DNA from 4 places in the Methylomusa anaerophila genome. Region 1 is predicted to be linked to each of the others. Evidence: riboswitches for the same ligand, from Rfam matches in the RefSeq annotation. Region 1 holds a riboswitch; each other region holds the start of a gene.
What was found. Region 1 has a riboswitch for cobalamin ahead of MAMMFC1_RS00525 (sirohydrochlorin cobaltochelatase). Riboswitches for the same ligand answer to the same signal wherever they lie in the genome.
Positions count from the first base shown of each region.

Region 2: linked by a shared signal. The riboswitch ahead of MAMMFC1_RS10795 (TonB-dependent receptor domain-containing protein) and the one ahead of MAMMFC1_RS00525 (sirohydrochlorin cobaltochelatase) in region 1 are both predicted to bind cobalamin.
Region 3: linked by a shared signal. The riboswitch ahead of MAMMFC1_RS12435 (tetratricopeptide repeat protein) and the one ahead of MAMMFC1_RS00525 (sirohydrochlorin cobaltochelatase) in region 1 are both predicted to bind cobalamin.
Region 4: linked by a shared signal. The riboswitch ahead of cobI (precorrin-2 C(20)-methyltransferase) and the one ahead of MAMMFC1_RS00525 (sirohydrochlorin cobaltochelatase) in region 1 are both predicted to bind cobalamin.

Region 1 is NZ_AP018449.1:149,008-156,381, forward strand. Features, by position in the region: gene MAMMFC1_RS00520 (hypothetical protein) at 1-379, opposite strand, end outside; gene MAMMFC1_RS00525 (sirohydrochlorin cobaltochelatase) at 627-1,553, opposite strand; cobalamin riboswitch at 1,938-2,118, opposite strand; partial or broken gene MAMMFC1_RS22545 (selenide, water dikinase SelD) at 2,377-2,562, opposite strand; gene aspD (aspartate 4-decarboxylase) at 2,635-4,272, opposite strand; gene MAMMFC1_RS00540 (GNAT family N-acetyltransferase) at 4,514-5,026, opposite strand; gene MAMMFC1_RS00545 (DUF1858 domain-containing protein) at 5,037-5,234, opposite strand; gene MAMMFC1_RS00550 (ABC transporter ATP-binding protein) at 5,299-5,964, opposite strand; gene MAMMFC1_RS00555 (ABC transporter permease) at 5,980-7,179, opposite strand; gene MAMMFC1_RS00560 (DUF4418 family protein) at 7,230-7,374, opposite strand, start outside.
Region 2 is NZ_AP018449.1:2,381,347-2,388,720, forward strand. Features, by position in the region: gene upp (uracil phosphoribosyltransferase) at 1-234, shown strand, start outside; gene MAMMFC1_RS10765 (DUF2442 domain-containing protein) at 268-537, shown strand; gene MAMMFC1_RS10770 (TOBE domain-containing protein) at 711-914, opposite strand; gene MAMMFC1_RS10775 (nucleoside triphosphate pyrophosphohydrolase family protein) at 1,222-1,902, shown strand; gene MAMMFC1_RS10780 (MraY family glycosyltransferase) at 2,068-3,117, shown strand; gene wecB (non-hydrolyzing UDP-N-acetylglucosamine 2-epimerase) at 3,340-4,503, shown strand; gene MAMMFC1_RS22895 (calcium-binding protein) at 4,739-5,713, shown strand; cobalamin riboswitch at 5,893-6,075, shown strand; gene MAMMFC1_RS10795 (TonB-dependent receptor domain-containing protein) at 6,207-7,374, shown strand, end outside.
Region 3 is NZ_AP018449.1:2,744,480-2,751,853, forward strand. Features, by position in the region: gene MAMMFC1_RS12425 (TonB-dependent receptor plug domain-containing protein) at 1-1,159, shown strand, start outside; gene MAMMFC1_RS12430 (MATE family efflux transporter) at 1,418-2,788, shown strand; cobalamin riboswitch at 2,907-3,088, shown strand; gene MAMMFC1_RS12435 (tetratricopeptide repeat protein) at 3,411-4,031, shown strand; gene MAMMFC1_RS12440 (hypothetical protein) at 4,165-4,365, shown strand; gene cobO (cob(I)yrinic acid a,c-diamide adenosyltransferase) at 4,382-4,915, shown strand; gene MAMMFC1_RS12450 (TIM barrel protein) at 5,001-5,999, shown strand; gene MAMMFC1_RS12455 (GH36-type glycosyl hydrolase domain-containing protein) at 6,368-7,374, shown strand, end outside.
Region 4 is NZ_AP018449.1:1,874,936-1,882,309, forward strand. Features, by position in the region: gene MAMMFC1_RS08220 (4Fe-4S binding protein) at 1-554, shown strand, start outside; gene ptsP (phosphoenolpyruvate--protein phosphotransferase) at 987-2,720, shown strand; gene MAMMFC1_RS08230 (helix-turn-helix domain-containing protein) at 2,756-3,157, opposite strand; gene MAMMFC1_RS08235 (hypothetical protein) at 3,303-3,638, shown strand; cobalamin riboswitch at 3,688-3,870, shown strand; gene cobI (precorrin-2 C(20)-methyltransferase) at 4,314-5,039, shown strand; gene MAMMFC1_RS08245 (FecCD family ABC transporter permease) at 5,036-6,100, shown strand; gene MAMMFC1_RS08250 (ABC transporter ATP-binding protein) at 6,116-6,892, shown strand; gene MAMMFC1_RS08255 (ABC transporter substrate-binding protein) at 7,168-7,374, shown strand, end outside.

The DNA.
Region 1 (7,374 bases):
CCACATTATCGGTAAGATCCAAAAGAGTGCCGAACGGCCCGAGGATGGTATCCTGCACCCCAAATACCACTTTGGTATTCTCGCCTTTTTCGTAAACAAAGCCGTACTGATCAAGCTTGGACACTTCCGGCGTGTCATCATCGCCGCCAAAATGACGGTACCCGTAACGGACAAACGCTTTCCAGTTCTCTCCCAGACTGGTTTGGGCCTTTAACCTAAAAGTTGTTTCCCAGTTATTTTCTCTGTCACCGTCCTGAATTTTGACGTCGTCATGCTTAAGGTTAATGTCGCCGCTAAATTCAACCGGACTGGCATAACCCCATGAGTTTACAGACGCAGCCATACATAGAGCCAGCATGATGGTTTCTAGTTTTTTCAATGTTTGTCTACCTCCCGGAAAAATTATTTTATAAGGTACGTCCAAATTGTAACATTCCGGGTTATATTAGTCAATGATATTGATAATTATTTTCATTTATTCTCAGTAAAAAAGGTATGAAACCTGGGACTTTTATTTGACCCAAACGGTTTCATACCCACATTTGTCTAAAATACTGGTATAACCTGAATGACATAAACATAAAAACATGACATCTGTCATATCAGAGAATTTTGCCGCTGTCCGGTTAGTGATTTTTATCTGCTTTCTGATTCAATTGTTCGATGGCATCCTTAACATGTTGAACATAAATTTCTTGTATTCCAGGATTTTCGCCTAATCCATGAACATATGCCTCAACTTTAAATCCGGCAGCGGTCAGTATGCTTTTCGCCGAATCTTTTTCATCGCCGGCCATATCATTGGTGGCATGATCCCCGGCAACCAGCATAAGCGGCATCAGGGTGACTTTTTTAATTTTGTTGGCTTTCAACTGTCCAATTATATCTTCTAACGCCGGGCATCCTTCAACCGTATACACAAAAACATTGTTTACGCCTGCCTGACTGAGTTTATATTGCAGCGCGGCATAAGCGGCACTGCCGGGATGAACTCCGCCATGACCCATGAGCACTACCGCTTCCTGATTTTTTAATTGCGGAAATTGAGTTTTGACGGCTTGGAAGGCCTTCATATAATCATCCGGTTTATCTCCCTGCCCCAGATAGTACAAAATGGGCCTGCCCAAAACTATATTATCAAAAGCTTTTGCCTTTTGGTATGTTTGCACTGCTTCCTTGACCATGTCAAACTCTTCCCCTGGGGAAATATGCAGCGGCTGCACTATGACTTCCTTGTAACCTTCAGCCTGCAACCGGTCCAGCGCCTGTTTCTCGTTTTCAACTTTGATACCATCCCGTTCCGCGAGCGTTTTGATAATAATGCGGGAGGTAAAAGCCCGCCGGACTTCGTAGTCCGGAAATGCTTGCTGAATTTTCTTTTCCACTGCTTCAATCGTCAGTTTTCTGGTTTCCGGGAAAGTAGTACCGAAACTTACAACTAAAATTGCTTTTTTAGTCGGCTGTGGCGCCGCCTGAACGGAACTCATCAGGCCAAAAAGTCCAAACGTCGTAAGGGTGATCAATAAAATTGCACTGAACAGCTTAGTTTTCATGATTTTAGTCTCCTTTTTTGTTTTGTATGGTAAAGCAAAAGAATTAAGCCAGTCCGGTTTCACCTCCCAACAAAGATATATATGAATATGGAATAATTGTAAAAGGGAAAGGTCCGTCAAAGGACCTGTGCGCTATACGCGCAACAGAATTATAATTAATATTCTCAAAGAGAAGGGAGAACGGAATCAAACAGAGAAAAATCCCGGCTTGCTGCGGGAGAAAAGATAACAGCGCAAAGCTAATAAAAAATCCTGGACCCATAGGCCAGGAGTGATCAGCGTATAAAGCCGGCTTTAAGCAAAAATCCCGGAACACCAGGTGCTCCGGGAAGAAAAACAGCAGCTTTATGCCGTAATCCCCTCCCCATACCTCGTGGGTAAATAATGGTGATTGTCAGACAGGCAGTTCTCCTGACTCTGGATCATGGCTTACTTAAACCTTCCCAAGACTTACGTCTCAGTGGCATATCTTAAGCTTGCTCCCCATTACAGTGGCGGGACCGCACCGGCTTTTAACCGGACTTCCCTATTAAGCCCATTGGGCACCTGTCTCATGTATATGAAGTTAGTGAACTCTTATAATTCAGTTTATAAGACAATCAGCTGCTTGTCAATACTTTGATAATAAGATTTGTTACTATTGCAAATATTTACTGGTTATAATCCCCCGGCCCATAGTCAGGCTGTACGAATATACTGCCGGCGTCTTTGTCAACACTTTTTTAAGGAGTTATTTGAATATGGTGAGTTGGGTCTGCAACCATCTCACCGATAACGGCCGCTACCGGGACCCGGGCCTGTTCTGCAGAAATTCCAGGTTTTTGACTCCCACTTCTACCATCACCTCGGCGGCAGTCTTGTTTAAGGTGCCCATAACTTCAACCGCCTGGTCGATCGTCTCCTGAGACACGGCGCCGCGCTTAATAGCGGTAGTGATGATCCCGATGCCTAAAGGCTTAGTCAGAACCAGGACATCTCCCGGTTTAGCCGCTGAATTGATGACTACTTTTTATTGTTGCCGGCAGCTTGCGAGTTTATGGACTATTTGCGTGGAGGAAACACCGCCTGGCACCGTGACTTCTTACAAACTAACCTCTGATTCCTTCCATTCGACTACGTATTGTTCCAATACCTTGCGCAATTCATGCCCGATCTTGGCATAGGCATCATCATCCAGGTTGGCCAGTGATACTCTGACGGACCAGGTCGGCCCGTGAAAGCCGCCGCCATGCAACAATACAATGGAAGAATTTTGGGCTAAGCGAAAAAGGATGTCAACAGGTTCATATCTTCGCTGTAAGAAATCCGTAAATTCCCTGCCGTAGTTATGATTAGACCACTCCTCCAAATCAAATTGAGTATAATAATCCGCATTATACGGCAGATTGGGCTGCGGCAATCCCAGACCTTCATACAAAAGCTTAATACGGCGATGGCAGATGTCCTTTGTCTGTTGCTTATATCTATTCCCTTTATCGAGTAGTGCAAAGGCAGCCAGCAGCATCATTTGCACTTGTTGCGGCGTTGATAAACCGGCGGTGTGATTTAGCGCCACCTGGCGGCTGTCGGCCACCATCCGATCGATGAAGCGAACATTCTCAGGCTGCTGTGAAAGGGATGAATACCGGTTTTGCAGAATCTTTGCCCGCTCTTGCGGTAATTGCTTTATTAGCTGATCAAAAACATTGTCTTGGTGAACAGCGACAACGCCCAACCGCCACCCTGTCACCCCAAAGTACTTTGAGAATGAGTACACACCGATTGTATTAAAGGACAAATCGGCCATCAATGAACGATAGCCGTCAACAAAAGTTCCATATACATCATCAGATATAATCATCAAATCGGGGTTGTGATTTTTCACGATCCCGATTAGCTGTTTGATCGATTCAGGTTGAATGGCCACAGAGGGTGGATTACTCGGGTTGACCAGAAACAGTGCTTTAATGCTTGGATCGCAAAGCTTGTCGATCTCCGCCGGGGGGTACTGCCAGGTATGTTTTCCTTGATTGTCTACGCCTTTGGCCTTGATTTCAACGACATCAAAATTATAGCGGGCTAAGCGCGGAATCTCAACATAAGGCGGAAATATGGGGACCATAATGGCAATTTTGTCCCCACGCGACAGTAAATAGTTTTCATACAAAGAATCAAAGACATAGCACATAGCGGCGGTTGCCCCTTCAACAGCAAACAGGTCATATCTTTCGCAGGCTGAATCGCGGCTGCACATTTCTTGAATCAGGAAATCATGAACAATCGCTTCTACGTGCACAAGCATCCGGTCTGGCATCGGATAGTTATCACCGATAATTCCGTCCACCAGTTCATAGATCCACTCTTCGGCGTCAAACCCATGAGCAGTTATACCATAATCAATAACATCCTTAAGCAATTTCACACCAGGAGTGAATTCATTATTTTGGCAATAAGTTTTAAAACGTCCTTCTATTCCTTTTCTTCTTGGCTGGCCCGCAAGGTCTTGCGCGTTCCAGGCCTGACGACTTTCCTGCACGGCAAATTGTCCCAGAACGAAAAAGGCTTCCCGTGGTGTTGCCGCAATCCAGTTCGGATTCCCCCGGCCGGCATTAAGCAAGACACGCGTGCTCTTCTTCTGTCCTTCAGCCAGACTAATTAGCTTGTTGTTGAATTCAAAGGGGCTAAGCTCCCTATAAGAATAATTCATTTTCTGATGTTGATCATCATTATGCTCCACCACGCACTGTTCCTCCTCTAGCCTCAGTAAGACAAAATTGTATATTACCTTATATTGCGCCTGCCGGCATGCTGCTCCTAATATTATTTGCTTTCTATATTTTATTAAAACTCGTCTATCTCATCTATATGGAACGCACTAAACAATTAAAGCTGCTTAAGAATGCAAAGACCCTGCAATACACTTCATCCAATGTATTGCAAGGTCTTTTTTACTTTGACTTATCTTCACCATCTTAAACCCGTTATTCCTCTAAAGGTATATCGGGTCCCCGGAGTTCGTATTGATAAAAACTTAGGTCAAGCCATTTGCCAAATTTATAGCCGGCTTTTTGAATGGTGCCGGAATAGCGAAACCCCAATTTCTCATGCATGAACCTGCTGCCTTCATTGCTGGCGTCAATCCCGGCAACCAGCGTAGCAAAGCCTCTTTCGTCAGCAATCTTAATAAGCTCTCGCATCAGTTTGGTTCCGATATGTTTTCCTCTGTGGTTTTTATGAACATAAACGGAATGCTCTATTGTGTATTTGTATGCGGGCCAGGCCCTAAACGGCCCGTATGTTGCAAACCCGACAACAAGATTGTTTTCTTCGAATACCAGGACAGGAAATCCATCGCGGACCTTTTGCTCATACCAGGAGATCCTGTCTTCAATTGTTTGAGGTTTATAATGATAGACTGCTGTCGTATTGACTATCGCGTCATTATATATTTCCATAATAGTGTGTAAATCATCGTGCCGGGCATAACGTATCATAGTGCACCTCTTACTCCAACGCGACTTTGTTAAGATCAGCGATTAATACATCAATGTCGATACCATGGGCCACTGCGCCTTGTTCAATGTTTTCAAAGCTAGCGGCAAAACAGCCAAAGCACTTCATGCCATAATTGCGAAATACTTCTACTGTATTGGGATATTTTGCAACAATTTCGCCAATACCCATGTCCTTGGTAATTGCCATGATTTTCCCTCCTTTCTGTTTTCTTATACGAAAAAAGCCATTAGCAAAATGCATTACATTCAAATTAGCAAATGGCAGAATGCAACTTTCCTTCTTCCAGGCGGAAAATTTGATCAGCTTGCGACGCCAAACCGGCGTCATGGGTAACAATAACCACACCGGTTCCACTTGCCCGGGCTGTAAGCAGGCACTCGGCAACCTCGCCGGCTAAAACCGGATCAAGATCATTGGTGGGTTCATCAGCCAATAAAATTGGCGGCTTGAGTAGTAAGGCCCGGGCGAGAGAAACCCGCCGCAACTGTCCAAGACTTAGTTGCTGCGGTTTATGGTGCAGACGGTGGGACATACCGAAACGTTCCAGCAGGTCCCTGGCCTGTTGCTCCACGTTTTCCCCGTTGCGGATGAACCAGGCAGGCGCCATCACATTCTCTAAGGCTGTGAGCGAATTAATTAACCGGGCTCTCTGAAAAACAAAGCCCAGGTACTGCCCCCGCAGTTTAGCCAGCTTATTGGAATTCAATCTATCAATATCAAGGCCATCCACCAGCACTTTGCCGGAAGTTGCCCGCTGCAGCAGTCCCATAATGGATAACAGCGTGGTTTTTCCGCCGCCGGAATGCCCGCTAATTGCTACCGCTGTCCCTCTATCCAGCGTAAACGAGATATCTGACAAAATAACATCTTCCCCGTAATTCTTGCCAATGTTGCTCAGTTCCAGCAGATTGCCCATATTTCTCCCTCCCAATCAGTCAAACTCGCCCCGTGTCATAATAGTGCTGGGATCAATACGACTGCCCCGGTATGCGGGCAGCCAGGCAGCTAAAGCTCCTAACCCGGTAAACAGCACCGTAATTCCAATCGCAATACCGGCAATAAAAGCCCAGGACGGCTGTATAAAAGGAAAAGATTGATAGGCTTCCAGCAGTTTCAAGCCCCCTTTATACAACCCGCCGCCCAGCAACAAACCGGCAACAGACCCGGCGAGCGATACCGCCGCCGCTTCACCGACAATAACGGCGCCAATATCCCGGCGGGAAGCGCCAAAAGCCAGGTAAAGCCCCCACTCCGCTTGCCGCTCCCACGTCAATGCATAAAACCGGGAAAAAAGATGCAGCAGGGATGTTAATATAGTCAATACACCAATACCGCCGATTAACAAGGCAAATACCGTGAATTGGTCGGCAATCCGTTTTTTTACTTCGGCTGCCACAATGGGCTTCATTAACCCAACATTTTGGATATCGCTTACAACCTTATTAATATCCGCACCTTCATCAACCTGCACCAAAATAGTTGAAATAAGCTCAGACGGCTGCCCCATCTTCCCCCACACCTGCTTTAGCGCTACATCCTTGCCAACTACCCGCCTGGCCTCATCCATGCTGACCAGCAGGGAATAATCGAGGGTCGTGCCGGTTTCTTCCGCTACGGAAACAATATTGTACCATTTGCCTAAAACCGATATTTTATTTTCGGTCCAAGTTGGCACCTTCGCCCCCAGAATGACTTCGTCGTCCTTAAGTTCGGTTTTGTGCACTTTCTTAAGCCAGGGGGCGATGATCCAGTCACTGGTCGGGTCATAACCAATCATACGGTTTTGGGTCCCAATATCATGGCAATCTGCTGTCAGAGAATGGGTAAAAAACTGTGGTGTAACCCTTTGAACTCCCTGAACAGCCCGCACGCCCTCCACCAGATCTTTCGGCATATAAGAATTGGCTGTCGCCCCGCCGAATAAGAGCAGGCTGGGTTCCAGCGTCACATCGAAGGGCACAATAACAATATCCGCTCCCATACGCTGTTTGGAAAGTTCCAAGCCTGAAGCAACCCCTTTGTAAATAGCCGCGATGCCAAAAACAATGGCTGCGCCAACCGCAATGGACACAATGATAGCTATGCTTTGCAGCCGGCGATGCAGCAGGCTTTTCCAAATAAGAAATAGCATGGTATCTTCTCCTCTGTGATATCCTGACTTTAACTATGGATGCGACATATTCAGTCGTCCTTACTTTTCCATGTTAGCCCCACAATCCCGGCTCCTGCCAAAGCCAGCAAGCCGCCGCCAATAGTAGCGAAAAAGGTAGTTTTCCCGCAGGCTCCGGCTTCGCAGATACCGATGGCCCATGGCTGGGGTAAAACG
Region 2 (7,374 bases), 2.2 Mb from region 1:
ATGCTGGCTACCGGCGGTTCGGCGGTGGCTGCCATTGAAATGCTAAAGGTCAGGGGAGCCAGGAACATTAAACTTATGTGCCTGGTTGCCGCACCGGAAGGCGTTAAAGCCGTCAGCGCCCGCCATCCGGATGTGGAAATCTACACGGCGGCGGTTGACAGCCACCTGAATGACCATGGTTATATTGTACCGGGTCTGGGAGATGCCGGCGACCGTATATTTGGCACCAAGTAACCCCGGCGTAAAAAGGAGAGATAAGTTCTATGAATGACCTTGTTTCAAAAGGTGAACTTAATTAAACAAGTCAAAAGTGTTACCCCTCTTGATGACTATGAACTATTACTTGAATTTAACACCGGCGAGAAGCGAATATTTGACGTAAAACCTCTGCTTGACAAACCGGTATTTCAACCACTCCGCAATAAAGAATTATTTAAAAAAGTCCATATTGTTTTTGATTATACTATAGCCTGGAATGATGATATTGATATGTGTCCGGATAATCTATATTTACAAAGCGTTCCTGTTAATTGCTAAAACAAAAGCCGCCAACCTCATTGGTGGCGACTACCCGACGTTCCTATTTACTACTTCCCCTATTGCATTTATCTGTTAATGAGTCAAGAATTCCGCCTCTACAGACGGCGTTAATTCAGGTGGAGTAGACTCTCCACCTGAATCCTCGATGTTTCAGCTATGCTGAAACGAGTTCACTTCATTACCATGACTTCGGTTGATTTTATTAAAGCCGTTACTTCATCTCCGGGTTTTAAACCTAAGTCGTCCACAGAATCCACAGTGATAGCCGCTACAATTTCTTCCCCCTTGTAATCCATGACAACTTTAGCCATCACTGCACCTTTTACAATTTCCTTCACCTGAGCGGGAAGTTTGTTTCTGCCGCTGATCTTCAATGCTGTTTCCCCCTTATATGTTTTTTATTCTTATTATCCCAATACACCCTTATTATACAGTATGTCCTAAATATTTTACAAGTTATTGCAAGCTGTTTGAAGAAAAAAAATATTAAATAATAATAGTTTACAAAGAGTATATTAGAATATATAAAAGAATATATTGAATATATTATTGAATATATTATTGAATATATTAAGGAAGATACCTGCCCAATGCTGCAGGAATTTGCCGATTGCCGGCGAAATATATTGAGAATTGGGTTTGTCTTGCCTGCGTGTCCAAATGTTGCGGGAGGAAAACTATGTGTTTGACGCCATTTATTTGCCTAAACTCGACAGCCTTACGCCGACGCTGGCTTCTACTTTGTTGAAAGCCATGGAAGAGGCCGGGGAACTGGCGCGGGCAGTTCTGAAATTTTTGCCCTATGAGCAGTATTCGCCGGCGGAACTGGCTGACCGGATTGAGGCGCCCGGTCTCCTGGCCGATGTAGCTGAAGAACTGCTGGATGTGGCGCAAGTCTGTGTTACCATGATATTTGTAATGGAAGAATATCATGGGGTGAATGTGGACGATTTAGTGACTTATCATTTGCGCAAACTGACGGCTAAGAACTATCGCTATGATGAAAGCCGAACCTATAGTATTTCCACTAGACAGGCCGCAGGAACCCAGCCGGGAAACTTTAAATGTCTGAATTTGCCGCGACTCGCAATCAGCGGTGTGACACTGCTGACTACCGTCTGCAAAATTCAGGAGGAACTTGGCGAACTTACCCAGTACATAGGCAAACATTCCCGGGCATCAGGGGAAAAGGCCGGTCTTGACCAAACAGAAGTTTTCCGGGGTTCGGCCCTGGAATTGTTAGACGTTGCCCAGTGCTGCTTTACTATGATGTACATATTGGCCGAACGTTATGCAGTCGATATACCCTGTTTAGTCAGCCGCCATGTGGCGAAACTGAAGCGCAAGGGGTATTGCAGCTGAAAGGCTGAATAACTTGTTCTAAGGCGATATTAAATGCATATAGTTATTGGTAATGAAAATACTAAATAATAGATGAGAATTTGTCCAGATACTGCTCGTTGACAAGTTTTAAAGATTTGGGTTACAATGTATGGGGTGTTGCCTAGAAATGAGGTGTTATAACATATGCAAACGTATGTAGTGGCCTTTGCGGTTGCCTTGGCGGCGGCTTATCTGATTACGCCCCATGTAAAGGATCTGGCCATTAAGGCCGGGGCTCTTGACGCTCCCGATGCCCGTAAAGTGCACAAAACTCCCATTCCCCGTATGGGCGGGCTGGCTATCTATTTTGGCTTTGTATTGGCTGTATTGTCCAGCATGCATGTGAGCCGGGAAATTTGCGGCCTGCTGCTTGGCGGAACGGTGATACTGGCCGTCGGCATTATTGATGACTTAAAGCAATTATCCGCCAAAGTCAAACTTTTAGGACAAATAACAGCTGCCGGCATACTGGTTCTTTTCAACATTCGTATCGACTGGATTACCAATCCCTTCGGCGATATGCTGTATGTGGATTACCTTTCTGTTCCTCTTACCATTCTCTGGGTAGTCGGTCTCACCAATACCGTTAACCTGATCGATGGACTGGATGGTTTGGCTGCGGGCGTTTCAACCATCGCTTCCATTACTATACTTTTGGTAGCTCTCGAACAAAACTTTTGGACGGTGGCCATATTGACCGCCGCGTTAGCCGGCAGCGCCTTGGGATTTTTACAGCATAACTTCAATCCCGCCAAAATTTTCATGGGTGATACCGGCAGCATGTTTTTAGGCTATATATTGGCGGCCGTGTCCATTCTCGGCGCCGTTAAGAGTGCGACAACCATCGCCCTGGTAGTTCCCATTGTAGCTCTTGGTCTGCCGATTATGGATACCGCTTTTGCGATTATCCGCCGTTATACCAGTGGCAGACCCATCTTTAAGCCGGATAAAGGCCATTTGCATCATCGCCTGCTGGCGATGGGCTTAAGTCAGAAACAGGCGGTGCTCCTCATGTATGTTATCAGCAGCTGCTTAGGCGTTAGCGCCATCGCCCTGACTGCCGTCAGCGAAATATATGCGGCTTTGATTTTGCTCATCATTGTTATCGTGGCCTTTATCGGGGCAAAGAAAATTGGCGTTCTCAAAAACAATGACGGTGTTATACCCGAGAGCGAATCCGTTAAAACCCATTGAAATCTTTTAACTTTTACCACAAGGGCGGGCGTTTCATTGCCCGCCCCCCTTGTTTATTAGCCTTATTAACGCTGCGACCCTGCCGTTTAACCACCGCTTATAATAAAGGCTGTCCTTCGCCTGCTGGTCGTCGGCAAGACGCGTTAGCGTTTTTCTTTTCGTGTCAGGCAATCGTTCTACATAGAACACATGGGGAAAGGGAATGGAAAGGAGCATGTTTTTATGTCCCGGATCAAAGTTATGACGGTCTTCGGCACTCGCCCGGAAGCAATCAAAATGGCGCCGGTGGTGCTGGAACTGGCAAAATATCCTGAGATGATTACCCCGGTGGTGGCGGTTACTGCGCAGCACCGGGAAATGCTTGACCAGGTTCTAAGCCTGTTTCAGATAGAACCGCACCACGATCTTGACATTATGTGCAAAGGTCAGACTTTGTTTGATATTACCTGCCGGTCCATACAAGGTTTAAACCAGGTGATGGCGCAGGAAAAACCCGATATCGTCCTGGTGCACGGCGATACCACCACCACATTCGCCGGCGCCCTGACCGCCTTTTACCACCAGATTGCCGTCGGCCATGTGGAAGCCGGGCTCCGGACCCATAACAAGTACTCCCCCTTTCCCGAAGAAATGAACCGTAAACTGACAGGCTCGCTGACGGACCTGCATTTTGCTCCCACCGGGACGGCCAGGGAGAATCTCCTGGCGGAAGCCGTAGGCCCCGAGAGTATTTTTGTTACCGGCAACACGGTGATCGACGCTCTGAAGGCCACGGTTGACCCCGCTTATCGTTTTGCCGACAACATATTGCAGCAGGTTGATTATGCGACCCTGAAAATCATTCTTGTAACCACCCACCGGCGGGAAAACCTGGGTGAGCCTATGCGCCGCGTTTATCAGGCCCTGCGTGATATTGCCGCGGAATTCAGTGACAAGGTGGAGATTGTATTTCCGGTGCATAAAAATCCCCTGGTACGGAAAGTGGTGCAGGAGGAACTGGGCGGAGTCAGTCAGGTGAAATTGATTGATCCCTTGGATTATCAGCCTTTTGCCAATTTGATGGCCCGCTCCCACCTGATTCTCACCGATTCGGGCGGCATCCAGGAGGAAGCGCCGGCCCTGGGAAAACCGGTGCTGGTGCTCCGGGATACTACCGAACGGCCGGAGGCTATCGAGGCCGGCACGGTAAAACTAATCGGCACCGACAGGGAAAAAGTTTACGCTGCCACCAAACTTCTTCTTACCAATCAGGCTGAATATGAACGAATGTCCAATGCCTGCAATCCCTATGGCGACGGCTTGGCTGCGGCCCGCATTGTAAAATGCGTTTTATGGAAATATGGCTTAACCCGGGAGCGGCCCGGCCAATTTTGCGGCGGCAAGTAGAACGGGGCGTCGGCGGTTGCCAAGCGCCCCGTTTTTTTTTTTGGCTTTTTTAAAAAAAAATTGAGAAATATAGGAAAAATACCTCATCTGAGGCATTTACGGCCTCCTTGTCCTGAGATATGCTGAAAGCAGAAACCGGGATTGTCCTGCTCCTCACGGCGGGGTAAAAACTCATGGAATTACCTCCGGTTCTGGTTGATAATCTACAATACAAGGGACAAAGGAGTGAATGAAAATGGCTGATATTTACGGGAGCAATCGGTCTGACTTCTTATTCGGCGGCAGCGGCAGCGACGCGATCTACGGCTATGACCGTTCCGACCTTCTGTTTGGCGGGGACGGCGACGACTCACTCGATGGCGGGGACGGTGACGACCTGCTGTATGGCGGCGGCGGCAGCGACTACTTGTACGGCGGCAGCGGCAGTGACTTGTTGTTTGGCGGCGAGGGCAGTGACTATCTGGACGGCGGCGAGGGCAGTGACGTGCTGTTTGGCGGCGCCGGCGACGATTATCTGGACGGCGGCGAGGGTGACGACCTGCTTTTCGGCGGCGAAGGCAACGACCTGCTGTTTGGCGGCGCCGGCAATGACCTGCTTTTCGGCGGCGAGGGCAACGACTTGCTTTTCGGTGGCGAGGACAACGACTTGCTTTTCGGCAGTGGCGGCGACGACTGGCTGGACGGCGGCGACGGCAGCGACGACCTGTACGGCGGCGCCGGCAACGACACCTATATTGTGGACAATCCCGGCGATGCGGTGCAGGAGAATCCCGGGGAAGGTGTCGACTCCGTAACCCTCTTGAATCTCACCAGCTATACCCTGCCGGATAACGTGGAAAACCTGTTTGGCATCAATACGGACGGTCTCATCCTGACCGGCAACAGCCTGGACAACATAATCGACGGCGGCGACGGCAGCGACACCCTCTATGGCGGCAGCGGCAGCGACGTCTACAGCTTCCAGGGCGACTTCGGCCATGATACCATTGCCGCGGCCCCGGACAACCGCTATGACACGATCGACTTCAGCGCCTTTGCCAGTTCCGCCGCCGCCGTCGGCCTCGGCGGCAGCAGCGGCGGCGACCTCATCGTCACCATCGGCGCCAATACCGTCACCATCGCCGACTGGGACCAAAGCGGCGGCAACAGGCTCAGCACCTTCGTCTTCAGCGACGGCGTCAGGACAACCAACGGCACAAGCTGGCTGTAAGCGCCGGCGCATCACCCCTTTCGGCGGCAACTGAACATCAGCATGGCCCGATACAGACCCGGTCGCGTGAGGGACCGGGTCTTGTCAAGTTTTTTAATAATTTATGCATAATTATCTATCGAATACCTCATGTGAGGGATTTACGTCCTGTTTGTCCTGCGATATCATAAAAAGCAGAAAAGGAAAATACAGGGATAGGTGCCCTTGGGGCTTAATAGGGAAGACCGGTGTGATGCCGGCGCGGTCCCGCCACTGTAACGGGGAGCAATCTCGCCTAGTTGCCACTGAAGCGGTCTGCTTCGGGAAGGCGCGGGGAAGCGATGAGCCGGAGTCAGGAGAACTGCCTGTCCGGCAATCGCCATTTGACCTGCGAGCGACAGGGAGGAGATTACGAACGGCCGGCGGCAAGCCTGTCCGCCAATTAGCGTAAGTACTCCCGTGAGGGAGTTTTTTTTATATAATCCTTGTATCAACATGGAGGGGGAGAAATTGGTTGAGACAACACAAAGCAAAACAAGCAAAGCAAAGCGGCAAGTTAAAGAAAAAAGCTTTGGCCATGCGGATCTGCTGCGCCCTGGCCCTGGGTTTCGCGGCCCAGCCCGGGGGCCCTGCCTATGCGGCTGAAGCGGGGGCCTCGGTGACGGTGGAGGCGGATAGCGTGAAAGAAACGACGGCGGATGCTTCCGGCCAAATAAATTACGGTACGTCTTATACAGACGTGACCATCCAAAATAGCGGCCGCTGGCGGCCGATGGATGCCATAACGTTTGGCGATCCGTACTATCTTCCGGTTTACGAGATTTATATCGATAAGCTTGACGTAAAGGCCGGCGGCATTATTGATTTGACCTGGCAGGAAACGCCTAATCCGGTGTTTTGGGGAGAACAGTTTGGAATAGGCGGGAGTAACTTTTTCCGTAATTTATGGGTAACGGACGCCACGCTGGCGGACGGCGCGGTTTTCCGGATCAGCGCGGCACCTGCCGTCTATAATGGGGAATACTCTCTCAGTGTCACCCCGTCAGTGAATCGTATCACTTTGGGAAGCTATACCAGCCCGGTGGCCGGCGGCGGCACAATATATGTCCAGCTTGGCAATATCATCGGTTTTGATCCGCTGAAGATCAACAGCAGTTCGAAGACTTTCGGAACAAGCGGGACGAGGTTTTTAACAATTTATGAACAAACATCCGGCCAGTTCCGGATTGCCGGCCAGGCCTCCTATCTGGACGCCCCCCTGAATGTCTACAAAGTGACGCCGGTGATCGAGACTTCGGAGGCAGGCGGCAACGAGTATCAACCCGAATATATGGTGTTTGCCGATCTGCTGGACTATACCGTCGACAACACCGGCCTTCTGTCGGAGTCGGCCAAAACCGCCGGCGACATGCAGCTGGCGATGCGCAACCTGTGGCGGCTGGAAAATGCCAACACCCTCAGCCGCCTGGACGAACTGCACACCCCCGAGGCCAGGCGCCGGGAAGGCATCTGGACCAACGCCTACGGCGGCCGGTTTACCAATAACAGCAGCTACGGCCGCAGCGTGCGGGAAAACTATCACGGCCTGCAAGTCGGCTACGATCAGGAGCGCCCCGGCGGTTTCTACGGCGGCCGGCTGTATACCGGGCTATTCTTCCAGCAGACCAGGGCCGACACCGGCC
Region 3 (7,374 bases), 2.2 Mb from region 1:
TGAGGCTGAGTATACGGCAACCAACGGCGGATATAGCAAGCCTTCGATCGTTCAGGGCACAAAAGACAACAGTAAATTAACCATAACGTATACTCAAAAGATCAGCGATAAGATGTCGAATCAATTGGCGTTTTTCCGGCATACCAATAAGGCGCAGGAATCCGATTACACTAAGTTTAATGATTTTACTACAACCGGTTTCAGCGATCAGTTTACCTATGCGGCAGGGGAAACTCACACTATTATCGGTGGTCTTGATTATTATGAAGATAAAATCAATCATTATAAAAATTCATCGGCTACTACTGACGGCGAGAAAATTTCCAATAAGGCGGTCTATATTCAAGATGAATGGCAGATAACAAAGGAGTGGAAATTATCTTCCGGTATCCGGTTTGACGATCAGTCCCGCTATGGCCGGAACAACACACCAAGTTTTGTTTTAGGCTATACTCCGAACGGAAGGATGAACGTGTATGCCGGATATAAACAATTTTTCACGGCGCCGTATGTGGCCCACTTATACAGTGCTACCTATGGCAATCCGGATTTAAAAGCGGAAACGGGGCATGCTGTTGAAGCCGGTATCAACTATAAATTTGACGCTACCTTTGTTGGCAGTCTTCATGTTTTTAAAAGGGATTCGGAAAATGTGGTAGCATATGTTGACACTCCGACCCCTACTCATCCCAAAGGGCAATATGTCAATATAGATGAGGAACATGCCAGAGGAGTTACCATTCAGCTAAAAAAAGCCTTCAGTGATAGATTTAACACCAATGTGGGCTACAGTTATCTTTATATTAAACCAAATGCAGGCCAGACTCCCAATCGGAACGGAGCTTTGCCCCGCGGCAGCTGGAACCTGGAATTAAATTATGTTCAGGATAAATTTGATGCGGTTATCAGCGGCAGAGGCACCGTCGGCAAGGGTCAGCAACGGGCGGATAACCAGACAATCGGCAAACCGTACCGCACGTATTGGATTTGGGACGTTGCCATGAACTATAAAACCACGGATATGATAAACATTTTCGCCAGAGTTAATAATATTTTTGATACAATGTACACAGATATGAGCTATGAGTTAAATCCAAATTCAGCCTGGTTTTCCGCGCCGGGACGCAATTTCCAAGTTGGTGTTGAATATACTTTTTAATATTAGACAATGTTTAGGCAAGGCATTATGCCGTGCTATCGGGAACGCATTAAAAAGTTAAAATTATATCCGGGTATTAGGAAGGCCTTGACGTTGTCGTTTAACCTCAGCTTATCCTAATACCCGGATGTCAATTTTTTAAGGCGACAGACATATATATATTTAGTTAGTATATTGTTTTTCTGTCTTGCCGTCAAGATTTGCGGCGCTTTTGGATATAATTCTGCAATTGTGTGCCGGGATGGAAGAAGGTGTGAAGTGACAGAATTATGGAAAGAGGAAAGCAGTGTTTCTTTTAAACGGATTATTAGAATTACCTACCCGGTGCTTCTCTCCATGCTTTCCTTTAATGCCGTGGTATTTGTCGACAGACTGTATGTGGCGCAATATGATCTTACGCAGTTTGCCGCCATGCTGCCGGCCGGTTTTTCAGCCATTGGCCTTGCCAGTATTTTCACAGGAATAATCGGTTATGTTTCCGTACTTGCCGCGCAATCTTATGGAGCCGGACATTATCGGCACTGTGTAGCGGCCATGTGGCAGGGCATATATTTAAGCCTGATCTTCACCTTGCTTTTACTGCTGCTTTCGCCGTTGGTATCTTCGGTATTTCAGATGATGGGGCATGTGGGAGATCTTCTAACCTACGAAGTGGAATATTTTTATCTCATTATCATAGCTGAGTGCATTCAACTTTTTTCTACCGCCTTTTTTGGCTTCTATTGCGGGATTGGGGACACTAAGACAACGATGTATGTGGCGTTAGTTACGAATATGGTAAACATCGTCTTAGCCGGTGTGCTCGTATTTGGCAAGTTGGGTATGCCGGCGCTGGGAATGTTCGGGTCGGGAGTAGCGGCAATCATCAGTTGTGCAGTCGGCCTGATTCTCTATCTGTTCCTGTTGAATAGAAAGGTGATTAAACAACAATACCGGCCTTTAAAATACTGTCAGGTGAACGGCCGTTTACTTTATAGTTTGCTGCGATTCGGCCTGTTTGCGGGAATACAGTCTTTTCTTGAAACAGGCTGTTTTGGTATTTTTCTGCTGATTATCGGTACAACAGGTGAGACTAATCTGGCTGCTGCCAATGTGGCTTTTTCCATGGAGTCTGTTTTTATATTACCCGTGGTTGGAATGACAACGGCAGTAGGGATTATCGCAGGTCAGGAGAGAGGAGCCAACCGGTTCGGAAATATTTCGGAAGTTCTCATAAAAGGGCTGGTTCTGGGAATTTGTTTTAACATCATTATCTTCATTTCCTATAATTTTTTCCCGGAGATTTTGATTTCTGTTTTTCATAGTGATTCCAGTAATGATCAAAATCAGCTTATCCATACCGCTACGCCGTTAGTGAGACTTGCCTCCCTATGGCTGGTGCTTGACACTGTCCATTTAATGATTGGCAGCGTGCTAAAATCAATGGGTGACACGCAATTTATGATGATTACCTATGCCGTTGTTCCGATTTTGTTTTATGTAATTATACCCTATATGTTTTGTACCATGGCCCAAGTTTCTTTACTCTGGTTGTGGATCTTGCTGGTTGGTTATAGCGCAGTCATGCTGATTGTCATGACCATACGATTTTGGGGCGGGAAATGGAAAAGCATCGAAGTAATTGAATAGAAGTGAGTTGCGAGTTGCGGGACGGTTCCACGACTCATTTGATGGAAACATTGAATATATTTGCTGAACCTGTTGACAAAATAGGTAATAAATGATAAAATATTTTTAGAAAGCTTTACAATTTCATAATGAAGCAGGTGCCCTACGGGGCTTAATAGGGAAGACCGGTGCAATACCGGCGCGGTCCCGCCACTGTAATGGGGAGCAAACCCAAGGATATGCCACTGGGATGAGAGTCCTGGGAAGGTTGGGCGAGCTATGATCCAGAGCCAGGAGAACTGCCTGTCTAAAGATCGCCGTTTTTACCCACGAGTGATGGGGAGGAGATTACAGTTGCAATTGCTGGCTTGGAGAAATCCAGGTGAGTGATGTTGCTTTGCTGAATTTACTCCTGGTCATTTCCCGACCAGGAGTTTCTATTTGGTTTGCACTGAGAAATCCTCCCGCCTGTTATAACGAGCGGGAGTTTTTCTATACATTTTTTCTAACCTCCTTCATGTTTGTGGGGCTCAATGCCCCTCTTCTTTTTCTTTTATTTCGGTTTTAATACGGCCATGCAGTCACTCATTATCTTGTCAGGTTGCTGAATATAGATAGTTCATGAAAGAGAGAGGTGTCCGAATTGAAAAAATACACGGTTGTGCTCATCGCCGCATTGCTGATGATCAGTGTAGCTAGCGCTTGGGCCGCAGACAGCAAGGCAGCCGCTGAGAACAAGCAGAAACGCATCACTGCTTACACCCGGGCCATTACGGCCAATCCCCAGGATGCTGCCGCGTATATAGACAGGGGAGATGCTTATAGAAGCGACAACCAGCTTGATTTGGCAATCGCTGATTATACCCAGGCGATCAAACTGGAGCCCCAAAATGTACAAGCATATGCAGCGAGGGGGCTGCTCTATCTTGAAACGAAACAGTATGATGCCGCGCTGGCTGATTACTCAAGTATTATTGAAATGGATCCCGGGAATATGGATGCTCGCTTTCGGCGGGGAGTATGTTATTACTATAAGGGACAATATGAACTTGGTATCCATGATTTAGATCAGGTTACTGTCTTGCAGCCTAAACATGCCGGTGCCTATCTCGTGAAAGGCGTCTGTTACCAGAGGCTGGAACGCAAAGAAGAGGCTATTGCCGCTTATAAGAGTTTACTGGCTAATGTGCCGGTTGACAAGCAAACACAGGAAGCCGTTACCGTGGCCAAAAACATGCTCAAAACGCTGGGAGCGGAGCCTTAATCCGCTGCAGTGAGCGTGATTTTACCGGCGGCGGTCGAATCGTAAAATTAACCGGCCGCAAGTGACGGTTTTGAGCCCGGTTTAGTTTGCGGAACGGATTTTCCAAGGTATAATGTAAGAGGAGAGAAATATCATGCTTCAATATATCCCGGTCAATTGGCCATATGACGGCGCCGGCGGTTCTGCGCCGGGAAACAAGACGAAGGATTGCGGCCCTTCCGGCTGCTTTCTCATCGTCTTACAACCCAAAGCTGCAGCAAAGCGGCAGTTCGGTTGTTTTAAAGCCAGGCAGCTGGCCTATCTTGCTGAACAGCGCATGAACCACCGGACGTAGAAAAGGAGATTGCAAAATGGCAGAAACTAGAGGCTTAATTATTGTCAATACAGGTAACGGCAAAGGCAAAACGACAGCTGCCCTGGGAGTGGGAATGCGGGCCTGGGGACAGGGCCTCAAGGTGTTGGTGCTACAGTTTATCAAAGGAAACTGGAAGTATGGCGAATTGCAGGCCGCGGCAAGAATGGGCGACGATTTTGTAATCCGCCAGTTGGGCGAAGGGTTTGTGAGAGATGCCGACAGTGATGCCAAAGCCGGTCATCAGGCTGTGGCGCAGGCAGCACTGGCTGACGCCAACAGGGAAATCATGTCGGGAAATTGGGATATGATCATCCTGGATGAGATCAACTATGCGATAAAGTTTGGCTTGGTGCCGGTGGACAAAGTAATTGAATTGCTGCAAAGTAAACCGGCAGCATTGCATCTTGTACTGACCGGACGCGAGGCGCGGCAGGAAATTATTGATCTGGCCGACCTGGTAACGGAAATGAAAGAAATCAAACATCCGCTTAAACAGGGAATAAAGGCGCAAAAGGGTATCGAGTTTTGAGGTTTCATTTTACATACGGATGACTTTGTTCTATATGCTGCTATTGGCCAAGATATACAAAATAAATAAGTGAGGCTTTTTTGCTATGTTGCAACTGGTAAATTTATCAAATTATATTACCGATAATGAACTTATTGCCAATAGTCCGGAGCGGCTGCAAAATTTTTTAGAACAACATAATTTGGATGGTCTGGAAATGATGTTCTGCGGGCCCTGTGACACCCGGCTGCATAAGCGCGAGTGGCTGCACGGCTGCCATCTGCGCTTTTGGCCGTGGTGGCTGGATTTTTGGCGCGGTGACCAGGAAGCATTGCTGAAGCAGTTTGGCAGTCAGGCGGCGATTGATGCCTGCTATGGCGGGCCGACCCGGGAAGACTGGCTGGCTGTTTATCGTGCTAACATTCGTATGGCCATAGCGGCAGGAGTAAAATATCTCGTTTTTCATGTCAGTAATGTACGGCCGGCGGAATTGTTCAATTGGCAATTCAGTGCTACCAGCCGTGAAGTCATCGAAGCCACACTTGAGGTAGTCAATGCCCTGGCACCGGAAATTCCCGCGGATACCGCCTTGTTATTTGAGAATTTGTGGTGGCCGGGACTGACGCTTACCGATAAAGAACTGACGGCCATGCTCCTGGATAATGTAGCCCACCGCAACAGCGGGATTATGCTGGATACCGGCCATTTGATGAACACGAATCCGGATTTAAAGACCGAGGCCGACGGGGCGGCATACATTCTGGCAACCTTAGAGAACCTCGGCCATTACCGTCAATTTGTCCGGGGAATTCATTTACACAAGTCCCTGTCGGGAAAATATCTGCGTCATAGCCAAAATTCCCAGCATAAAGCCGAGTATGGCGAGTATGGCGAGTATGCCGAGTATACCATGGAAGAGATTATGAACCATATCTTCAAGATTGATGAACACCGGCCCTTTACCACGCCTGCGGCTCAGCAAATTGTCGATTATGTGCAGCCGGAATTTCTTGTGCATGAATTTATGCAAAAATCGCTGGCTGATTGGGAGCTAAAGCTCAGTAAGCAACAGCAAGCACTTACGCTTGCCAAAATGGCGATCTGACTCTATGAAATAAGCCGGGGGGTGTGATTCAGGGGACGGTTCCGCGACTCATCTTGATGAGTCGCGGAACCGTCCCCTGAATCATTTCGCTCACCTTACAAGCTTCTGCTTGGAGGTGAGCTTTTTTTTTTCGTGCGCAAAATTTTCGATGGAACCCTCCGTTCTGCGTGATTCAAAAGACTGTTTGTTCCCTTGACTCACGGTATTATTAACAGGTTGCTGTGTCTACAACTTATAATTAATGGCCAAAAAGGGAATATTTTAAATGTTTCCGATTTCGTAACATCGAATGGTGTCGACGGTCGAACGGTAATAAATTCTATTCTTTCAAATACTAATACTAATTTTTAATTTTCTTCGGGAGGACTATGATTCTAAACACTGAACAACTCCGCCAAAAAGCACATGAGCTTGCCCTGACCCATGACCCTTACGTAAGTCGCTGGCCATCAAAGCGTCTGTGGCGGGAGTTTTATGCCGATATCGAAAAATTACGCGCGTTTATGCGCTCCCTTCAGGGCGACGATACAGGCTGTTCGCAGCCTGCGGAAGAATGGCTTTTGGATCATGCCGAGTTCATTGAAGAACAAGTGTTGGTCATCCATCAGCAGCTTTCCGGTTCTTTCTGGCGAAGTTTACCCAACTTACGCAAGACCGGCAAAACAAGAATACTGTCTATCTGTGCTGATTATCTCCAGCATGTGGACGGAAATCTGGATGAGGATTCTCTCATCTCCTATATCAATTCTTACCAGGAAGTATCGGTTCTGGCTATTGCCGAGTCGTGGGCGGTCCCGCTTTTCCTGCGTATCAGCTTGATTCAGCGTCTGGCTGAAGTTATGGAACTGGTCCGCGAACGGCGGGAGGTGTGCATGTTAGTCGAACGGTTACTGGCGCGTCTGGAGCCGTCCAGGTTAAATCCGGAAGTGTTAAAGGCTTCTCTTGAAGAAGCCGGCCAGGATATGCCGCTCTCCGGGGCGGCTGTAGTCTACCTGGCCAGACGTCTGCGCGAGTGGGCAGACGATTCGGCAACCGTACGGGAATGGCTGATGTGCAAGTTGGAAAACGGCCCCGACAGCCTCGATCAAACTCTCTCTTACGAGTATCAGCTTCAGGCCGTCTATCAAGTGACCATAGGCAACCTTATCGACAGTCTGCGTAAAATTTCGCGCTTGGACTGGCACCAGCCGTTCGAGCAGATTTGTATGGTCGAGCACACGCTGCGCGCAGAGAGCGCAAATATATATACGTTTCTCGATTTTTCCAGCCGTGACGTGTTGCGGAAGCAGGTTGAGCAATTAGCCCGCCGTCTGCACGTGCCGGAAAATCTGGTGGCGCAGCAGGCCGTTCAGCTTGCGGCCAAGGAATATGAGCA
Region 4 (7,374 bases), 1.7 Mb from region 1:
CTTTTATTTGCAGTTGTTGTTCATGCTGCTGTGAGATTTTGGAGGGTATAAACAAATTCGGTTATCCCCACGTCCTGATGACATCGAGTTTCATAGCCGACATAGACCAAGTGAAGTGCCTGGGTTGCGGGAAATGTGCCAAAGCCTGCCCGGTCAATGCCATCTGCTTGGAACCGGCTGAATCTGAAGAAGAGGCAAACAAGAAGATACTGGCCAGAGTTGACCCTTCCATCTGCCTGGGCTGCGGCGTTTGCTCCCTCAAGTGTAAATGCAATGCTTTACACCTTAAAAAAAGAAAGCAGCAAGTCATTCACCCGGAAACAACCTTTGAACGTAATATATTGGCTTGTCTTGAAAGAGGGACCCTTCAAAATCAAATCTTTGACAATCCACAGGCTATTACCCACAGTGTGATGCGGGGGATCCTGGGAGGATTTCTGAGATTAGCTCCAGTTAAGCGCGGTCTCATGAGTGACTTGTTACGCTCCAGGTTCTTAGCCTTTCTTGCCACCGGAACGAAATTACAGGGCAAAGAATGGGTTACCAGGTTGTAGAATGAAAAAATCGGTCTATATAGGTCCCGTCAAAGAATTTCAAAGAATTGACATCCGGGTATTAGGATAAGCTGAGGTTAAGCGGCAGCGTCGAAGCGTTCTTAATACCCGGATTTAATTTCAATTCTTTTTCGTGAAGAAAAGCCGTTCCCTCTACGCAATAAGGGATAATGGCTTTTCTTCATTGCGGTATATTCAGGAACTTATACCGCTGGTACTCTGCGTCACCTAAATACATGGATAATCTTGCAGTCTTTTTTCGTCCTGCTTCGTTGTCGTCTCCTTACATATGTCCGATATGCGCGGCTCCTCCGCCTCGCAGGACAAAAAAATCCTTGCAACCTTATCTAATGATTTAAGTGACGCAGAGTACTAGAAGCCACTGGATAATAATTCTGAAGAAATAATTATCATACAAGGAGGGACTAAGCTTTGTTGCTGCAACAGGGAATTTCCGGCTCGAACGGGATAGCAATCGCCAGGGCCTTCCTCTACCAGGAGCAGGAAATCATAATCGATACAACGCCCATTACTCCTGATAAAATCAATAATGAAATCATTAAATTGTCTCAGGCCGGGGAGAAGGCTAAAGAGCAAATCAGCCATCTACGGGATAAGGCGCTGGCGGAAGCCGGCGAAGAACAGGCCAAAATCTTTGAAGCCCATTTGACCATGCTGTCTGACCCGGCTCTTTGGGGCGAGATGGGCGCCCTCATTAAGAGTGAGCATATCACCGCCGGCTATGCGGTTAAGCAAGTAGTCGACCGGTTTGTGGCTGTGTTCAGGTCCATGGACGATGAGTATATGAAGGAACGGGCGGCAGATATTGCCGATATCGGCGGCAGACTGCTCCGCAATGTGCTGGGCATCACCGCCAAAGGACTGGATTATCTGGACAGTGAAGTAATAATCATTGCCCATGACCTGACGCCTTCCGATACCATGGCCCTCAACCGGGATTATGCCAAAGGCTTTGCGGTAAATGTGGGCGGCCGGACTTCCCATGCCGCCATCATGGCCCGGACTTTGGAAATTCCGGCAGTATTGGGGCTAAAGGATATTACCGGTAAAGTAAAGGACGGCGAGCTGGTGATCCTTGACGGGATAACCGGGGCTGTCATTGTCTCCCCAACCCCGGAACTACTCACTGAATATAAAGAAAAACAACGCCAATACTACGCCGAACAAGCAGAACTGAAAAAGGTAATACCCCTGCCGGCAGTAACTACCGACGGCCGCCGCGTGGAAATCGCCGCCAACATCGGCACTCCCCGGGATATTGACGCCGTTATCGCCACTAATGGTGATGGCGTGGGCTTGTACCGCAGCGAGTTCCTGTATATGGATAAAGATTGCTTTCCCAGTGAGGAAGAGCAGTTTGCCGCCTACAGGATTGTTGCCCAAAAGCTGAGTGGCAAACCGGTCATCATCCGGACGCTGGACATCGGCGGTGACAAAGAACTGAAGTGCTTTCCCATGCCGCCGGAAATGAACCCTTTTTTGGGCTGGCGGGCCATTCGTCTTTGTCTTGCCGAAAAGGCCATGTTTATGACTCAGTTGCGGGCCATCTTACGGGCCAGCGCTTATGGCAATATTATGATCATGTACCCGATGATATCCGGCCTCACCGAGGTCCGGCAGGCCAATGCCGTGCTGGCGGAAGCCAAGGAGCAGCTGCGCTCGGAAAGAGTACCCTTTAATGAAAATATCAAAGTCGGCATCATGGTGGAAATTCCTTCGACAGCAGTGATTGCCGACTTGATTGCGCCCGAAGTGGATTTTTTCAGTATCGGTACCAACGATTTGTGTCAGTACACCCTGGCGGTGGACAGAATGAATGAAAAAATCAGCTACCTGTATCAGCCGCTGCATCCGGCCATATTGCGGCTGATTAAGCGGGTAATCGATGCCTCGCATCAGTATGGCAAATTCACCGGCATGTGCGGTGAACTGGCCGGCGACCCGCTGGCAGCTATAATCCTCCTGGGACTTGGGCTGGATGAATTCAGCATGAGCGCTTCATCCATGCCGCGTATTAAGAAAATTATCCGCAGTGTCGCTTATGAACAAGCCAAAGCCATTGCGACGCCGGCTCTTGATATGGCAACCCCGCAGCAAGTCGCCGCATATGCCGCCGGGGTGCTGAAAGACTGGGGCTTAAGTTGATTGCGATGCTGTATAAATACAAAACACGCTGGTTCTCAGCGTGTTTTGTATTTATACAGCAGAAATTCATAAAAATCATTAAGACTGCGTTTGGCGTCAGAAGGCAAATCGTCAATTGCGATTTGATTATCTGTATTGCTCGGAAAAGGTGCTTTTGACTCAAGTACAACTGTCGCCGGTTCCCTGCCCGGGCTATATTCCGGGATTGATTCCAGACGGCTAAATAAGCTGGCGGCGGCAGTATAAGGCAAATTGAAAAAGTCTAAAAGGGCGTTGAGCAAATTGACGGTTAAATTCGTTCGCATCCCGGTCTCGATCATACTAAGATAAGAGGTGGACAAGCGGACACCATACTTTTTTTCAATGGCTTTGGATACATCTTCTTGGCTTAGTCTTTTATTTTCTCTGGATATTTTTACTATTTCACCGAATGTCATTGCATCACCTGTTTTGTTGTTGGCCGCAAAATCGTTAAAATCCTGTTAACTGAAGGTAAAATTATTTTGGATAGTTAACTGGTAGTAATTGACTTGTTGTTATTTTCCAGCTATAATATTGGCAAAAAGAAATGAGGTCATGCTAATGTGTTATAATAGCGATACGGCGGAAAAACCGGCGATGATTCATGAAGGTGATGAAGGTGATTACAATGGACAGGGCAGGGATTTGTTGGCGGCGGTAAATAAACTCCGGCAAGTAATGTCGCAGTCTTTGGAAAGTGTGGATTCCATGCGGGCGATTCTAACGGAAGGAAAATCACGAACCGAATTGTCAGCGGCGGAATGGGCGGATATGATCGACAATATGCAGCAAATTCTTTACCTTGAATCCGCTATTGCGAAACTCAGAAACGGCTTCAACGCTTGGGGAGCAGCTTATTCTCCCCGCAACTCACGGGGATACACGTGTAAAGGATAATACATACGGTTATTCTTGACTTTTCGTTGGCTTTGCCATAAAATAAAAGACAACACAATATGGAACAGGTGCCCGTTTGGGCTTAATAGGGAAGCCGGTAAAAAAAACCGGCACGGTCCCGCCGCTGTGATGGGGAGCCGACTGCAACAGGCCACTGAAGGTAATTACCTTGGGAAGGCGCAGGACGGCAATGAGCCTAAGTCAGAAGAACTGCCTGTTTGACAATCACCGATATTACCCACGAGCGATGGGGAGGGGATTCGCATGTGAATTTCGCACGCTGATCTCTGTCATGGCTGGGTTTACCGGTGAGACAGGGATTTTTTATTTATAATTACTCAGGTTGTGTAATGCCACGAACTGCTTAGAAATCGTTAGATACCGTTGCATACCATAAAACATATTGTGAATGGTAACTCATGTGCTGCTGAGTAAACATAGTCAGACCGACTAGGCACGACGACGATTCTGATTTTGTTAGTTTAGCATAGTAGTTTGTGCGGGGACCTCACGGAGGCGTACTGGTGGTCCGCACAGACTACTTAAGGAAAGGCTAACTAGGCCAGAACGGTCGGAGTGAGGACCGCAGGAGTAACGACGCAAATGACGGTTTATAAGCAGTTCCCGTCTTATGGGTGAATAGTTCGATTTTATTGAAAGGTAGGCAAAAATCATATGGCAGGTATTTTTTACGGCGTAGGCGTTGGTCCCGGTGATCCGGAGTTATTAACACTTAAGGCCATCAACGCAATCAAAGCGGCGGATGTTATCATTGCGCCCCGCACGGAGAAAAAAGACGAGAGCACTGCTTTTACCATCGCAAAGCCGTACATTCAGGAAAATACACAGATACTGGAACTGGTTTTTCCGATGAATTACAATGCTCAGGCCCTTTCGGAGGCCTGGGTGAATAACAAGAATACTATTCTAGGACTGTTGGAAGCCGGGAAGAAGGTAATATTTCTGACCTTGGGCGATCCCATGCTGTACAGCACTTATATGTATGTTTTTCGGCTGCTTGAAGACTGCGGCCACGAAATCGTGAACATTCCTGGTGTCAACTCCTTCTGCGCCATTGGCAACCGGTTAGGTGTGCCTTTAGCGGAAGGCGGCGACATACTCAGCATTATTCCCGCCACTATCGACGAAGAACGCTTGGAACAGGTTTTGCAAGTGTCCGACAATGTGGTGCTGATGAAGGTGTACAAAAATTTCGCCCAGATTGTTGATAAGCTGAATAAGCATGGCATGACCGAAAATGCTGTTATGGTATCCAAATGCGGTCTTGAGGGCGAAGAAATCTTTCACGACCTCTCTGGAGCCGTAAACGATCAAAAAGTGAATTACCTGTCAACTATACTGACCAAACGCTCAAAAGTAAGTAAGCATGCCCTGGCATGAATGAAAAAGCAAATATCCTGGCGCAGGAGATTGTCAGGAAACAAAGGCAGGCACTGACCATCGGTCTGGTATTGACGTTGGCTGCTCTCGGTTTGGCGATCGCGTCGGTGACTTTTGGCCGGGCCGATATTAGTGTGGTTGACGTAGCCACCATAATATTCGGCAAATTAACCGGAAACCAAGAGATCTACAGTCATTTGGCCGGCGCCCAAAGCGCCATTGTCTGGGATATCCGGCTGCCCCGCATTATCTGCGCGCTTGCGGTAGGAGGGGGTCTGGCCGTAGCCGGAGTTGTGTTTCAGGCCCTATTGATGAATCCTCTGGCCGACTCGTACACCATGGGTGTATCTACCGGGGCGGCTTTTGGCGCAAGTATCGCCATTTATCTCAATATCTTTGCCCATGATAATCTGCCGGTAACCATATTCGCTTTTGCCGGCGCGGTGCTGACCTTGCTGGTGGTCATGTCCATCGCCCGGGTAGGAGGCTACGTTTCTTCCGCCAATCTGGTAATTGCCGGTATCATTGTCAGCAGTATCTTATCGGCTGCCATTAGCATGATCAAGAGTTTAGCCGGCGAGCAGGTTTCAGCCATTGTCGCCTGGCTGATCGGCAGTCTGGCCGCCAAGAATTGGGAACATGTGCTTTACGGCTTTCCCCTGATATTCATTGCCTGTTTTATTTGCTTTTACTACGCTGAGGATCTCAATATCTTGTCGCTGGGTGACCGGGAAGCCCGCAACCTGGGCATTGACAGCAGCAAACTCAGAAATATCCTGCTTGCCGCCGGAGCGCTTATCACTGCGGTATGCGTGGCCATCGGCGGCATTATCGGTTTTGTTGGCCTCATTGTGCCTCATATGCTGAGAATGACAGCAGGATCGGATAACCGGGTACTCATACCTTTGTGCGGTCTAACCGGCGGGATACTGCTATTGACTGCCGATACTTTCGGCCGTTCAGCCACAAATGTGGAAATTCCTGTAGGAGTATTGACCACATTGCTGGGCGGCCCTTTCTTCGTATATATCTTCCGCAAGCGTAACAAGACGCTGCAGTAGAGGAGCGGCGCACCAATGAATAACGCAGCAGCAATCGCAATGCAAAATATAAGTTTCCGTTATGGGACTGCCAGTATACTGAACAATATTAGTTTTAGCGTGCAGCAAGCTAGTTTTTGCGGCATTGTCGGGCCCAACGGGTCAGGTAAAACTACGCTCCTTAACCTGATTACCGGGGAGCGGCAGGCCAGTAACGGCAGCATTATTATCAATGGGAAGGATATACGTTCCTTTACCATCGAGGAATTGGCCCGGCATATTGCCGTAGTGCCGCAAAATGTGGAGATCCGGTTTCCCTTCACCTGTCTGGAGATTGTGATGATGGGGCGGACTCCCTATAAAGGAAGGCTGAAGGCTCTGGCGGCGAAAGATTATGAGGTTGCATACGAGGCGATGGAAGAGACAGATACCTTGCCTTTTGCCAACCGCCTGATCACAGAATTGTCCGGCGGCGAGCGGCAACGTGTCGTATTGGCCAAGGCCTTGGCGCAGCGGCCGCGGATTTTGCTTTTGGACGAAGCCTTTTCCAATATGGACATTTTCTATAGCATCAAATGCCTTACTCTCCTGGCTAAACTATGCCGGGAACAAAACCTGACCGTAATATCCATCATGCATGATCTTAATCTGACCAGTTCTTTTTGTTCAGATACCGCAGTGCTCCGCGCCGGCCGGTTGGTAAAATACGGCCCGGCCTTAGAAATTTTAAACCCTGAATTGATTCTCGACGTATTCAAAATTAGGGCAATCCGGGCAGGCGAATGCGGACTGGCAGTGGTGTCGGAACTATAAACGTTTAACTGTTTGGCTATTTCTAAGCAGACGTCTCTGCCAATATATTGGGCGCCACAAGGAATGAAAATGGAGAACGTTTTACCGCAGAGGCGCAGAGGGCGCAGAGGAACGCGGAGGGATAATTATTTATGTTTTTCAACGCTCTTGGTTATCCATTCTCTGTGTCCCTCTGTGTCCTCTGCGTCTCTGTGGTTCCGGTTCCTTTGTCTTAATAGTTCGAGGCATTTGATAATCTGAATAGATATACGACATTTTTGTTTGGAGGCTATACTATGCAGAAACGATTTTGGCTGCTCCTGGCTGCTGTTCTTTGTTGCGGTCTGATTGTCGGTGGCTGCGGCGCAGCCAATAAAACTGCCGGGGTTGCGGAAACCGGCGGTATCAAGATTGTCGATGACCTGGGCAAAACAATTGTTCTCAAAGAACCGGCCAAACGGATCATCTCCCTATACTCGGCTCATACTGAAAATTTATTCGCC